Regions from separate parts of the Bradyrhizobium sp. SEMIA genome, predicted to be linked through region 3. Evidence: predicted binding sites of a transcription regulator. Region 3 holds the regulator's gene; each other region holds the start of a gene.
What was found. The regulator HrcA, encoded in region 3, represses chaperone genes, less so after heat shock. The targets are predictions, from matches to a motif close to GTTAGCACTCNCNNNNNGNGAGTGCTAAC.
Positions count from the first base shown of each region.

Region 1 (3,188 bases), 210 kb from region 3:
GCCGCAATACCGGGACTACGAGTACACGGTGATCGATAATCGCGTTGCCATTATCGATCCGCGACGGCGCGAGGTCGTCGATATTCTCGACGACGGACCGGGTTACACCAGGACGGCCGCTTACAGCCGCGACCGGGTTGTCATAGACGATGAGACGCGTAGGCGGTTCAGGGAATTGGTGCGCAACTCCTCGACGACGGTCGGCTCGACCTCGCCTTCAGCAGGCGGAGGCGGAACCTCCGCGTCGAACTGTCTGTCGCTACAGCCGGTGCCGGAAGAACTGGCGCGCAACCATCCAGAGCTCGCCAACTACCGCTATCTCGCTATCGGCGACGAAGCAGTGCTGGTTGACCCGCATCAGCAGAAGATCGTCCAGGTGATCGACTAAGGCTGGCTGCTCTCTCTCTCTCCGTTCTTCTCGGGGAGAGGGTTGGGGTGAGAGGCCACACGTTTCCGCGATATCCCGGCCCATCGAATGGCGGCCACACTATGCGCAGCAATCAGGCAAGAAGAGTTTCACGGATTATTCCTAGCTGCAAAGGAGCCGCGACGACAACCAAAGGCCTGCGCCGATCGATAAGCGTAGGTGTGAACTTGGACGGCAAAACTGATGGCCATCAATGAACGTCAAGCAATGATGCCTGATGCTCCAGTGCCACGGAGGCGCTGAACAGGAGCAACCTTGAGGTGAAGATATTGATCGTACTAACCTCGCACGACCGACTTGGAGACACTGGAAAGAAGACGGGCTTCTGGTTCGATGAGTTCGCTACGCCCTACTACATCTTTAGGGATGCCGGCATCGCTCTTACACTTGCGTCTCCCGAGGGAGCCTGCCGCCGGTCGATCCAAGAAGCGAGTGGCCCGAGGCGGAGACCGCGGCGACTATTCGCTTTCGGCGCGACGGTTACGCGCAAGCCGAGCTGGCGAACGCCCGGATGCTGTCTAGCATATCGGCCCGCGACCATGATGCCGCCTTCTACCCAGGAGGCCACGGCCCCTTGTGGGATCTCGCCAATGACCCCCACTCAATCGCGTTGATCGAAACCATGTTCCGCACGGGTCGTCCTCTGGCCCTCGTCTGTCATGGGCCCGGCGCCTTGCGCTCCACCATGGCTTCAAATGGCCGTCCACTTGTCGACGGCAAATCGGTCACCGGGTTTTCCAACCTCGAGGAGGCTGCAGTTGAACTGACGGACGCCGTACCGTTCCTGGTCGAAGATATGTTGAGGAACAACGGCGGCAACTATTCCCGGAAAGACAAGTGGCAGCCCTATGCCGTTTGCGACGGCGATCTGATCACGGGACAAAATCCGGCATCCTCGGAAGCCGTTGCGAACGCTCTCCTTGATCGATTACGGATCAAGGGTCAGGCCATGAAAGGTGGCAACGCCTGGACCCGGAACGCCTGAGTAGTACCGGAGACGCGGCGCCGGCCGATCGGACAAACCAAATGGGAGCTCGTCACCGTGGAAACCAAGTCTTTCTCGGGCGCCGAAGACATTCTGTGTGGGTGCCACAACCTTAGGTGACGGGCCGCTCGCACCCGCGCATTCCGAATGCCAGAAATAACACAGCTAAGGAGAACTTCATGAAATTCCGTCCGCTCCATGACCGCGTCGTGGTCAAGCGCATCGAAGCCGAAGAGAAGACCAAGGGCGGCATCATCATTCCCGACACAGCCAAGGAAAAGCCTTCCCAGGGCGAGATCACCGCCGTAGGCCCAGGCGGCCGCGACGAAGCCGGCAAGCTAATCCCTGTCGATCTCAAGGTGGGCGACCGCGTGCTATTCGGCAAGTGGTCTGGCAATGAGGTCGTGCTCGACGGCCAGGATCTGCTGATCATGAAGGAGAGCGACATCCTGGGCGTCCTCACCGAGGCTTCCACCGCCAAGAAGAGCGCGGCTTAGGCGCTTAGCCCGCTCCCTCATCCTGAGCAGCCCGCTTCTCGAAGGATATGCTGCAAGCTCAAATCTGATCCCTCGAGAACCCGACGAGCCGCTTGGCCTCCAGGCGAGGACCCTGAGCCTGCGCGAGCAGGTGAGCTGTGCGGGCAAACTTCCAGCCGGAGTTCCTCAACAGCGTCGACGGAATCTCCTGCTCCACCGCTTGCAGAAGAGCGAGAGGGGGCCAGACTGTCGGGATACAGCTCGGTCGCCTCGAGCTGCTGGAGCCCGTCTTCAGCGTCGACCCGCAACCTCGTCGATGCGACCCAGGAGATCTGCTGGATCTTCATAGACGCGGAACGCTCCGGATTGTCGCAACTCGTCCGGCCCGTAGCCGCCGCTTAAAAGACCTACGCCCAACGCGCGACATCGGATCGCCGCCAACATGTCCCAGATACTATCGCCAACAACGAATGCGGTTTCGATGGGAACGCTCAGCCGTTCGGCAGCTGCCAAAAACAAATCCGGGTCGGGCTTGGCATATTTGACGTCATCACGCGTCACGACTGGAACCACATCCGGATCGACCCCAAGCGAATTCAGATTGACGGCTGCGGTTTCCAGACGGCCGCTGGTCGCAATCGCCCACGGAATGCCGGCCTGCGACAACCACTTCAACAATTCGCGAGCTCCAGGCAAAGGCCGAATCCGATTCGACTGCTGTCGGTAAGCGGCAGCATGGGCGCGGCGAAGCCGCTCAACGCGTTCAGTGCTAATTTCAATGCCGGTTTCGCGAAGAAGCTGATTGATGAATAAGCCTCCGCTCATTCCTATCCTGCGATGGATGCGCCAAACCGAGAGTTCGATGCTCTCTGCATCGAGCGCCTCCTTCCATGCAAGAACATGCTGATAGACGCTGTCAACCAGCGTGCCATCGAGATCAAACAGGAAGGCGGGTTCGATAACTGATGAGTGTCTCGGCATTCTATTCGTCAGGTCTCGACGCCAATCCATTCACGCCAAACGGTGAGCAGAGCCGCCATAATCACCGGGCCGAGAAAGAGACCGATCAATCCAAACGATTCCACCCCGCCGAGGATTCCGATCAGTACCAACAGGAAAGGTAGCTGCGCAGTGCCTCCAATCAGCGCCGGGTGAATGAGATTGTCACCGATCAGCAAGATCGCTGCGCCAAAAACAATTAGGCCTACGGGCGCCAGCAACGTACTGCTGTGAGAAGCCAATATCAGTGCAGCCGTGGTGAGCGCGATCCATGCGCCTAGAGGCACCATCGCCAACGCCG
Region 1 covers NZ_CP046601.1:9,642,429-9,645,616, reverse strand. The annotation lists gene FOM02_RS46435 (DUF1236 domain-containing protein) at 1-388, shown strand, start outside; partial or broken gene FOM02_RS46430 (type 1 glutamine amidotransferase domain-containing protein) at 688-1,412, shown strand; gene FOM02_RS46425 (co-chaperone GroES) at 1,592-1,909, shown strand; gene FOM02_RS46420 (HAD family hydrolase) at 2,180-2,869, opposite strand; gene FOM02_RS46415 (AI-2E family transporter) at 2,878-3,188, opposite strand, start outside.
Region 1: a site for HrcA is predicted at 1,539-1,567, ahead of FOM02_RS46425 (co-chaperone GroES). Genes of this name have one in related genera too.

Region 2 (3,188 bases), 1.7 Mb from region 3:
ATCCGCCGCGACCGCGTCGTAGCGCGGATGGTGGCGGACGAGGCGAGGTAGGGCGGGCATAGTGTGTGCTCAATCCGTCATCCCTGCGCAACCGCGAAGCGGATGTCGCTGGAGGTGCGAGACGTGGGACGCAGAGCGTCCCATGGGGAGCCTCGAAGGATGAGCGGCCACCGCTGCAGCCGCGCAGAGAGAGCCGGGCCGTCGCCCTTCGAGGGCCGCTGAAGAAGCGGCCACCTCAGGGTGACGCCGAGATCGCCTGGCCGCCGGTCAGGATCGCGATGTCCTGCAGCATGGCCTTGCGACGATCGCCGAAGCCCGGAGCCTTGACGGCCGCGACCTTCAGGCCGCCACGCAGGCGGTTCACGACCAGGGTCGCGAGCGCTTCACCCTCGACGTCCTCGGCGACGATGACCAGCGGCTTGCCGGTCTGCACCACGGCCTCGAGCAGCGGCAGCAGCTCGTTCAGCGAGGAGAGCTTCTTCTCGTTGATGAGGATGTAGGCGTCGTCCATCTCAACGCGCATCTTGTCGGCGTTGGTGACGAAGTAGGGCGAGATGTAGCCGCGGTCGAACTGCATGCCCTCGACGACATCGAGCTCGGTCTCGAGCGACTTGGCTTCCTCGACGGTGATGACACCCTCGTTGCCGACCTTCTTCATGGCGTCGGAGAGGAACTTGCCGATCTCCTGGTCGCCGTTGGCCGAGATGGTGCCGACCTGGGCGATCTCCTCGTTCGAGGTGACCTTCTTGGAGTTCTTCTGGAGGTCCGCAACGACGGCCTCGACCGCGAGGTCGATACCACGCTTGAGGTCCATCGGGTTCATGCCGGCGGCGACCGACTTCGCGCCTTCCTTCACGATCGCCTGGGCCAGCACGGTGGCGGTGGTGGTGCCGTCGCCGGCCGCGTCAGCGGACTTGGAGGCGACTTCGCGCACCATCTGGGCGCCCATGTTCTCGAACTTGTCGTCGAGCTCGATCTCCTTGGCGACGGTGACGCCGTCCTTGGTGATGCGGGGAGCGCCGAACGACTTGTCGAGCACGACGTTGCGGCCCTTCGGACCGAGCGTGACCTTCACCGCGTTGGCGAGAACGTCGACGCCGCGCAGCATCTTGTCGCGCGCTTCAACCGAGAATTTGACTTCTTTGGCTGCCATCTGGAATTTTCCTTGAGGATGTTGACTGGAGGGAGAGAGGGGCTCTTAGGCCGCCTTCTTCTTGGAAGCGGGGACGTCGAGGACGCCCATGATGTCGCTTTCCTTCATGATCAGCAGGTCTACGCCGTCGATCTTGACTTCGGTGCCGGACCACTTGCCGAACAGCACGCGGTCGCCGACCTTCAGGTCGATCGGGATCAGCTTGCCGGCTTCGTCGCGGCCACCCGGGCCAACGGCGACGACTTCGCCCTGGGAGGGCTTTTCCTTGGCAGTGTCGGGAATGATGATGCCGCCTGCGGTCTTCTCTTCTGCGTCGATGCGCTTGACCACGACGCGGTCGTGAAGCGGACGGAATTTCATGCAGTCCTCCTAAACATTTGCACGAGTTGAGGATTTTGAGATTGTTAGCAATCGTTGCCCGCGAGTGCTAGCACGGGCGAGGCTGAAATAGGACAGGAATTTTGCGGGGGCAAGGGCTTCTAGCAGAAAAATCGGCACTCAGAAGGCCCAAGTGCCAGAATCTCTTTACCATCGTTAACGAACGCGAGGGCCTCGTGGAGGCCGTATTAGCACGGGGGCGCATCTGCTGCTAACGCTTTGAATTTCAACAGCTTGTTAAACTTTTGGGCTTGAGATGGATTGTCAGTTTGCGTCACATTTCTCTCATGTGAGCGCATCGTTTCCGGGTGGCTCCCGGGGCACCGATCAAGCCACTCCCCGAATGCGCTCCTGCAAAGGAGGTTTGGCATGGGACTGCGCGTTGGGGGCGTTTCCGAGGATTTCCGGAAACAGATGCTGGGTTACGGGCTGACGACGGCACAAATTCTCTACCGGATGCCGGATCACCCGTCGCTGCTGCAGACCTATGTCTGGCAGAACTACGACATGTTTCCGAAATTTCCGGCGCTGACCGACTTCCTGGCCTTCTGGCAGGAGAAGCTCGATGGCCCGCTGCATTCGGTCACGGTCGCCCATTCCAAGCTGATCAAGCCCGCCGAGCTGCGCGCCGTGGACGGCGTGTTCCGGCTGCATTGAGGCGAACACCGGTCGCGTAGGGTGGGCAAAGGCGCGCTCTTCGCGCGCCGTGCCCACCATCTCTCTCCGAACACGCGCGGAACGTGGGCACGCTTCCGCCGTCGCTCTTCGAGCTATGGCAGACAAGTCGCTTTGCCCACCCTACGATATTCGCGTTGGAGCTGCGTAGGATGGGTAGAGCGAAGCGAAACCCATCGCCTTGGCAGGCCGAGAGATGATGGGTTTCGCAAGAGCTCTACCCATCCTACGGACCTTCGTTCTGTGCTAGCCTCCGCCCATAACAACAACGGGAGGCGGCCCATGGCCAAGAAATCAAGCAAGAAAGCAAAATCGCGCAGCGCTGCGCAGACCGCGATCAAGAAGCGGAGCGGCACCAAGGCTGCAGCGCGATCCACGGCGCGCAAGGCAGTGAAGGCGAAGGCCCGCACGGCGGCTCCGAAAAAGCCTGCCCGCCCCAAGCAGCGCATCGCCATCAGCCATCACCGCGAGGAGGATTTCAAAGCCGACGGCCTGCGCACCTACGCCAAATACCGTGACCTCGGCATTTCAGATGCGACCCACGGCCTCGCGCAGGCCCATGTGATCCGCCTGCAGGGTCCCTGCAATCCGGACGAGGTCTCGAAGCTGCACTTCCACGACGTCGAATTCCAGATGGTCTACGTGCTCAAGGGCTGGGTGAAGACCTACATGGACGGCCAGGGCGAGAGCCTGATGAAGGAAGGCAGCGCCTGGACCCAGCCGCCGAAGATCAAGCACATGATCCTGGATTATTCGGACGATGTGGAGCTGCTGGAGGTGATCTTGCCGGCAGAGTTCAAGACGGTGGAGCTGAAGGCGTAGGCACGCTCTCTCAGCCGTCATTCCGGGGCGCGCGCAGCGCGAGAATCCATTTCACCGCGTGTGCTGCCGCCTGATGGATTCCGGGCTCGCGACTTCGTCGCGCCCCGGAATGACAGCGCGCGATAATCCCTAAAATCCACGCGATCCGAGAAACCGGACC
Region 2 covers NZ_CP046601.1:1,816,512-1,819,699, forward strand. The annotation lists gene FOM02_RS08685 (cytochrome b) at 1-51, shown strand, start outside; partial or broken gene groEL (chaperonin GroEL) at 248-1,153, opposite strand; gene FOM02_RS08695 (co-chaperone GroES) at 1,199-1,513, opposite strand; gene FOM02_RS08700 (usg protein) at 1,901-2,188, shown strand; gene FOM02_RS08705 (cupin domain-containing protein) at 2,489-3,028, shown strand.
Region 2: a site for HrcA is predicted at 1,557-1,585, ahead of FOM02_RS08695 (co-chaperone GroES). Genes of this name have one in related genera too.

Region 3 (3,188 bases):
CACGCCCGGCCACATCTCGTTCGCCTCGGTGCATTCCGGCAAGAAGCCGTTCGAGACCGTCGATTTGCCCTACGGCAAGCAGGTGCTGTGGCCCGACCATTGCGTGCAGGGTACCGACGGCGCGTCGCTGTCGAAGGACCTCGCGATCCCGCACGCCGAGCTCATCATCCGCAAGGGCTTTCACAAGGACGTCGACAGCTATTCGGCGTTCCTCGAAGCCGACGGCAAGACCTCCACGGGCCTCGCCGGTTATCTCAAGGGCCGCAAGATCAAGCGCGTCTTCGTTGCGGGATTGGCGACGGATTTCTGCGTCGCCTGGACCGCGCTCGACGCGCGCAAGGCTGGCTTCGAGGTCTATGTCGTGGAAGACGCCTGCCGCGGCATCGACACGCAGGGCTCGCTCGCCAAGGCCTGGGCCGATATGGCCAAGGCCGGGGTGAAGCGGATCCAGTCGGCGGATATCGCGGTGAGTGCGTAGGCTCTCACACAGTCGTTCCGGGGCGGCTCGCAGAGCCGAACCCGGAATGACGCCCGAACTCAGTTCACTTCGTTGCTGTTGGCCGCCGCCTTCGCGCCGCCCTTGGCGACACCGACCAGGGCCGGGCGCAGCACGCGCTCGCCGATGGTGTAGCCGGCCTGCACGACCTGCACCACGGTGCCCGACGGCACCGACGCATCGGGTACTTCGAACATCGCCTGCTGGAAGTTCGGATCGAACTTCTGGCCCTGCGGGTCGAACTTCTTCACGCCGTGCTTTTCCAGCGCGTTGAGCAGCGAGCGCTCGGTGAGCTCGACGCCCTCGATCAGGGAGATCAGGCCGGGATCGGCCGCGGCCCGCGCCTCGGCCGGAACGGCATCGAGCGCGCGCTGGAGATTGTCGGCGATGTCGAGCACGTCGCGGGCAAAGCCGGTGATGCCGTAGAGGCGGGCGTCGGCGACCTCCTTGGTGGTGCGCTTGCGCAAGTTCTCCATCTCGGCCAGCGTCCGCAGCATGCGGTCGCGCGCCTCGGCGGCTTCCTTCTGCAAGGTTTCGACCGAACCCGGCTCGGGATCGTCGGGCATGATGTAGGGTTTTGACACCACGGGCTCGCCGGTCGGTGCGGTCGTGTCTTCGGGTTGCCGGTCTCGATCGGTCATCGGCTCAAATCTCGAACTCGTTTCCAGGGATTGTTGGCCCGGATATCGTGCCTAAGCGGGCGAAAATCAAGCGCCCGTGATCGGCGCAAATGCCGGTCAGCCCCCCAGGAGCCGGCTGACGATGCGGGCGGCGTAGTCCACGGTCGGGATCACGCGGGCATAATTCAGCCGCGTCGGCCCGATCACGCCCAAAACGCCGACGATATGACCGGCGGCATCCCGATACGGCGAGATGATCGTCGAGGAGCCGGACAAGGAAAACAGCTTGTTCTCCGAACCGATGAAAATGCGCACGCCCTCGGCGGTCTCAGCGCGGCCCAAGAGGTCGATCACGCCGCGCTTGGTCTCGAGATCGTCGAACAACAGGCGAACCCGCTCCAGATCCTCCAGCGCGTGCAGATCCTCGAGCAGATTAGCGTGGCCGCGGACGATGAGCTGGCGATCCTCGTTCTCGCCGCCGGACCAGCTCGCGATCCCGGCGGAAATCACCTTCTGCGTCAGCTGATCGAGCTCGGCGCGGGCTTCGCCCAGCGCGGTTTCGAGCTCGAGCCGCGCTTCGGCGAGCGTGCGGCCGCGAATGCGCGCATTGAGGAAATTGCCGGCCTCGGTGATCGCCGAGGAGGGAACTCCGGGCGGTAGCGTCAGCACGCGGTTTTCGACCTGGCCGTCTTCGCCGACCAGGATCACCAGCGCCTTCTCGGGTTCCAGGCGGACGAACTCGATATGCTTCAGCCGCGCATTGGATTTCGGCGTCAGCACCACCGCGGCCGCGCGGGTCAGGCCCGACAGCCGCGTCAACGCCTGGTCCAGCGCGGCCTCGACCGACTGCGCCTGGCCGACGCTGGCAAGCTGGCTCTGGATCGACTGCCGCTCGGCCTCGTTGAGGTCGCCGACCTGCATCAGGGCGTCGACGAAGAAGCGCAGGCCGAGTTCCGTCGGCAGCCGGCCGGCGGAGGTGTGCGGAGCATAGATCAGGCCGAGCTGTTCCAGATCGGCCATGACGTTGCGGACCGAGGCCGGCGACAGCGGCAGGGCGATCAGCCGCGAAATATTGCGCGAGCCGACCGGCTCGCCGGTCGCGAGATAGCTTTCGACAATTTGACGAAAGATGTCGCGGGAACGCTCGTTGAGCTGGGCGAGGCCTGCGCGCGGCGCGATCAGATGGATCGGATCGTGTTGGGCCACAGACGGTAACTCCTCTCAGATGCTCATAATTTGTCCATCCCCGATGCGTCTGACAAGCGTGGTGTTTGCGGGCCTGGAATCAGGGGACGAAAAGGCCTTGCCGCCCACCCTCACCCCACCTACAAGCACCGCGAACAGCCCTTTTCAGTGAGTTTTTGGAGGATTTTCCATGCGGCCAAGCCGCCGTGCGCCCGACGAATTGCGCCCCGTGACGCTGGAGCGTGGCGTGGTCAAATATGCGGAAGGCTCCTGCCTCGTGAAATTCGGCGACACCCATGTGCTGGTCACGGCCACTCTGGAAGACCGGCTGCCGCCATGGCTGAAGGGCCAGGGCCGCGGCTGGGTCACCGCCGAATACGGCATGCTGCCGCGCGCGACCTCGGAACGCACCCGCCGCGAAGCCTCCGCCGGGAAACAAAGCGGCCGCACGGTCGAGATCCAGCGCCTGATCGGCCGCTCGCTTCGCACCATCGTCGATCTCGAAGCGCTCGGCGAGCGCCAGATCACGGTCGATTGCGACGTGCTCCAGGCCGACGGCGGCACCCGCACGGCCTCGATCACCGGCGCCTGGGTCGCGCTCGCCGATTGCATCAACTGGATGAAGGCGCGCAACATGATCAAGACCAACGTCATGCGCGACAACGTCGCCGCGATCTCCTGCGGCATCTACAACGGCACGCCCGTGCTCGACCTCGACTATGCCGAGGATTCCGAAGCCGAGACCGACGCCAATTTCGTCATGACCGGCGATGGCCGGATCATCGAGGTGCAGGGCACCGCGGAACGCGAACCGTTCACGCAGGACGAGTTCCTGAAGCTGATCGCCCTGGCGCAGAAAGGCATCGCGCGCCTGGTGGACTTGCAGA
Region 3 covers NZ_CP046601.1:155,421-158,608, reverse strand. The annotation lists gene pncA (bifunctional nicotinamidase/pyrazinamidase) at 1-478, shown strand, start outside; gene grpE (nucleotide exchange factor GrpE) at 538-1,137, opposite strand; gene hrcA (heat-inducible transcriptional repressor HrcA) at 1,234-2,322, opposite strand; gene rph (ribonuclease PH) at 2,492-3,188, shown strand, end outside.

Region 4 (3,188 bases), 2.8 Mb from region 3:
CGATGCCTTCCTGCACCGCGGCGCGGGTGGCGTTGAGCGCGTCCTCGACGCGGTCCTTCTTCTCCTTGACCTCGATCTCGGTGGCGCCACCGACGCGGATCACCGCGACGCCGCCGGCGAGCTTGGCAAGGCGTTCCTGGAGCTTCTCACGGTCGTAGTCCGAGGTTGTCTCCTCGATCTGGGCCTTGATCTGGCCGACGCGGGCCTCGATGTCGGGCTTCTTGCCGGCGCCGTTGACGATCGTGGTGTTCTCCTTGTCGATCACGACCTTCTTGGCGCGGCCGAGCATCTTCACCGTGACGTTCTCGAGCTTGATGCCGAGCTCTTCCGAGATCAGCTGGCCGCCGGTGAGGATGGCGATGTCCTCCAGCATGGCCTTGCGGCGGTCACCGAAGCCCGGCGCCTTGACGGCAGCGACCTTGAGGCCGCCACGGAGACGGTTGACGACCAGGGTCGCCAGCGCCTCGCCCTCGACGTCCTCGGCGATGATCACCAGCGGCTTGCCCGACTGCACCACGGCTTCCAGCACCGGCAGCATGGCCTGCAGGCCCGACAGCTTCTTCTCGTGCAGGAGGATGTAGGCGTCCTCGAGCTCGGCGGTCATCTTCTCGGCATTGGTGACGAAGTAGGGGCTGAGATAGCCGCGGTCGAACTTCATGCCCTCGACGATGTCCACCTCGGTGTCGAGCGATTTGTTCTCCTCGACGGTGATGACACCCTCGTTGCCGACCTTCTGCATCGCCTGGGCGATCATCTTGCCGATGGCGGCATCGCCATTGGCCGAGATGGTGCCGACCTGGGCGACCTCGGAGGAGGCGGCGACGGGCTTGGCGCGCTTCTCGATGTCCTTGACCACGGCCTGGACGGCGCTGTCGATGCCGCGCTTGAGGTCCATCGGGTTCATGCCGGCGGCAACCGCCTTGGCGCCTTCGCGCACGATCGCCTGGGCCAGCACGGTCGCGGTGGTGGTGCCGTCGCCGGCGAGGTCGTTGGTCTTGGAGGCGACCTCACGCACCATCTGGGCGCCCATGTTCTCGAACTTGTCCTCGAGCTCGATCTCCTTGGCGACGGTGACGCCGTCCTTGGTGATGCGCGGCGCGCCGAAGCTCTTCTCGATGACGACGTTGCGGCCCTTCGGGCCGAGCGTCACCTTGACGGCGTTGGCGAGAATATCGACGCCGCGCAGCATGCGGTCGCGCGCGTCTCCGGAAAACTTGACGTCCTTGGCAGCCATGGTCTGCAATCCCTCGTGTTGCGTGATGTGTCTTGTTTCGTGCGGTGCGGCGCTCTCTTCGTCATTGCCGGGCTTGACCCGGCAATCCATCCTCGTACGAAGAATGATGGATGCCCGGGTCGTCTAGCGCGAAGACGCGCTTCGCGCTTCTGCCCGGGCATGACGATGGAGTATTCAGCGGCCGTTCAGGCGGATGGCCTTAGGCCAGCACGCCCATGATGTCCGACTCCTTCATGATCAGGAGCTCTTCGTTGTCGATCTTGACCTCGGTGCCCGACCACTTGCCGAACAGCACGCGGTCACCCGCCTTGAGGTCGATCGGAATCAGCTTGCCGGTCTCGTCGCGGCCGCCGGGGCCGACGGCGACCACCTCGCCCTGGGACGGCTTTTCCTTGGCGGTGTCCGGGATGATGATGCCGCCCTTGGTCTTTTCCTCGGCGTCGATACGTTTGACCACGACACGGTCATGCAGCGGACGAAATTTGGATTTAGCCATGACGTTTCCCTTTGGAGGCTCGCTTCGGAAGTAGTGAAGTCGGTGGGGCGGCGCTGCCGTTCCTCCTCTTCCCGAGGATCGAACGGAGCGCTTAGCAATCGGGCTTTCCGAGTGCTAAGAGTGGCCCGGGAATATGGCTTGGCCGCGATCCTGTCAAGCAAAGGTGGTTAAGCGATTGGTGAGGCGGATATAGGATGGTGGCATTGGAAACTTGGTCGGGGCGCCGGCGTATTAAACGACGTCATTGCTCCGGCGGCAGTTTTGCGCTTGGCTGCGGGAGGGGTGCGGCCATGGTCTTGTTCGGGGGAATGCCATGATCAATTCAGCTCGCGCGCGCACGGTCGCCAATCTGGCCGCTGCCTCTGGCCTGGCGTTGCTGCTTGGCGCCTGCGGCGGCGGCATGAGCCTACCGTCCTTCTCGTCCTCCCAGCCGGCACCCGAGGCCGAGCCCGGCACCGGTCCTGAAATGCCGGCGAGCATCCGTGCCGACGAGATCGTCGGCCGCTGGGGTCTCGCCTCGTTCCAGAACCCGGCCGACCGCGCCCGCACCGAGGCCGCGGCGAGGGCCCAGTGCAAGAATCCCTACGTGATCACCGCCGGCTCCTCCGGCGGCGTGATCATGCATCTCGCCGACCAGGCGACCCCGCAGGAGCTGCGGCTGAAGGGCTCGCCCAGCGGCAAGAACTATATCGGACCGGCCGGCCCGACCCCCGGCGAGCAGGACCGTGAGATCGTCTCCTTCGACGGCCGCGTCCTGATCACCCGCTTCATCGACAAGGACGCCGCCACCCGCTACGGCAACATGGTCTACGTCCGCTGCGCGCCGCGGGCGTGATCATTCCTCTGTCGTTCAGGGGCACGCGAAGCGTGAACTATGGTGCGCGCTTGCGCACCTGAGAATCTCGAGATTCCGGGTTCGGTCCTGCGGACCGCCCCGGAATGACAGCGTGAGATAAATCCCCCAAAAAACAAAAACGCCGGCCCCAGGGCCGGCGTTTTTGCTTTATCCGTATCTGGTGCGCTCAGTCGAACAGCGCGTCGATGTCGTCCTGCGAGGCGTGGCCGACGTCGCCGGCGAGCTTCGGGCCGTTGAGGAGCTTCTCGTCGTCGCTGCGCTGGTCGACCGGCGCCGGCACATGGGCCTTGATCGCGTCGACGCCGCCCCAGATCTCCATCATCGCATTGATGTGCTGCTCGATGAACTTCATCGTGGTCATGACCTTGCTGATGCGCTGGCCGGTCAGGTCCTGGAAGTTGCAGGCTTCGAAGATCGAGATGACGCGTTCCTGGATGTCGTCGGCGAGGCGCTTCTGCTGGTCGGCCGAGTCCACCTTGGACATCGCGCTGGCGGCCTGGTCGATCGATTCCGCGGCTTCGAGGATCTGCTGGGTCGCCTGCTCGGTGCCGCCGACGACCGCGCCGAGCTCGCCATTGACCTTGGCCATCTCGCCGCCGTCG
Region 4 covers NZ_CP046601.1:2,972,316-2,975,503, reverse strand. The annotation lists gene groL (chaperonin GroEL) at 1-1,234, opposite strand, end outside; gene FOM02_RS14565 (co-chaperone GroES) at 1,434-1,730, opposite strand; gene FOM02_RS14560 (hypothetical protein) at 2,044-2,565, shown strand; gene FOM02_RS14555 (protein phosphatase CheZ) at 2,753-3,188, opposite strand, start outside.
Region 4: a site for HrcA is predicted at 1,821-1,849, ahead of FOM02_RS14565 (co-chaperone GroES). Genes of this name have one in related genera too.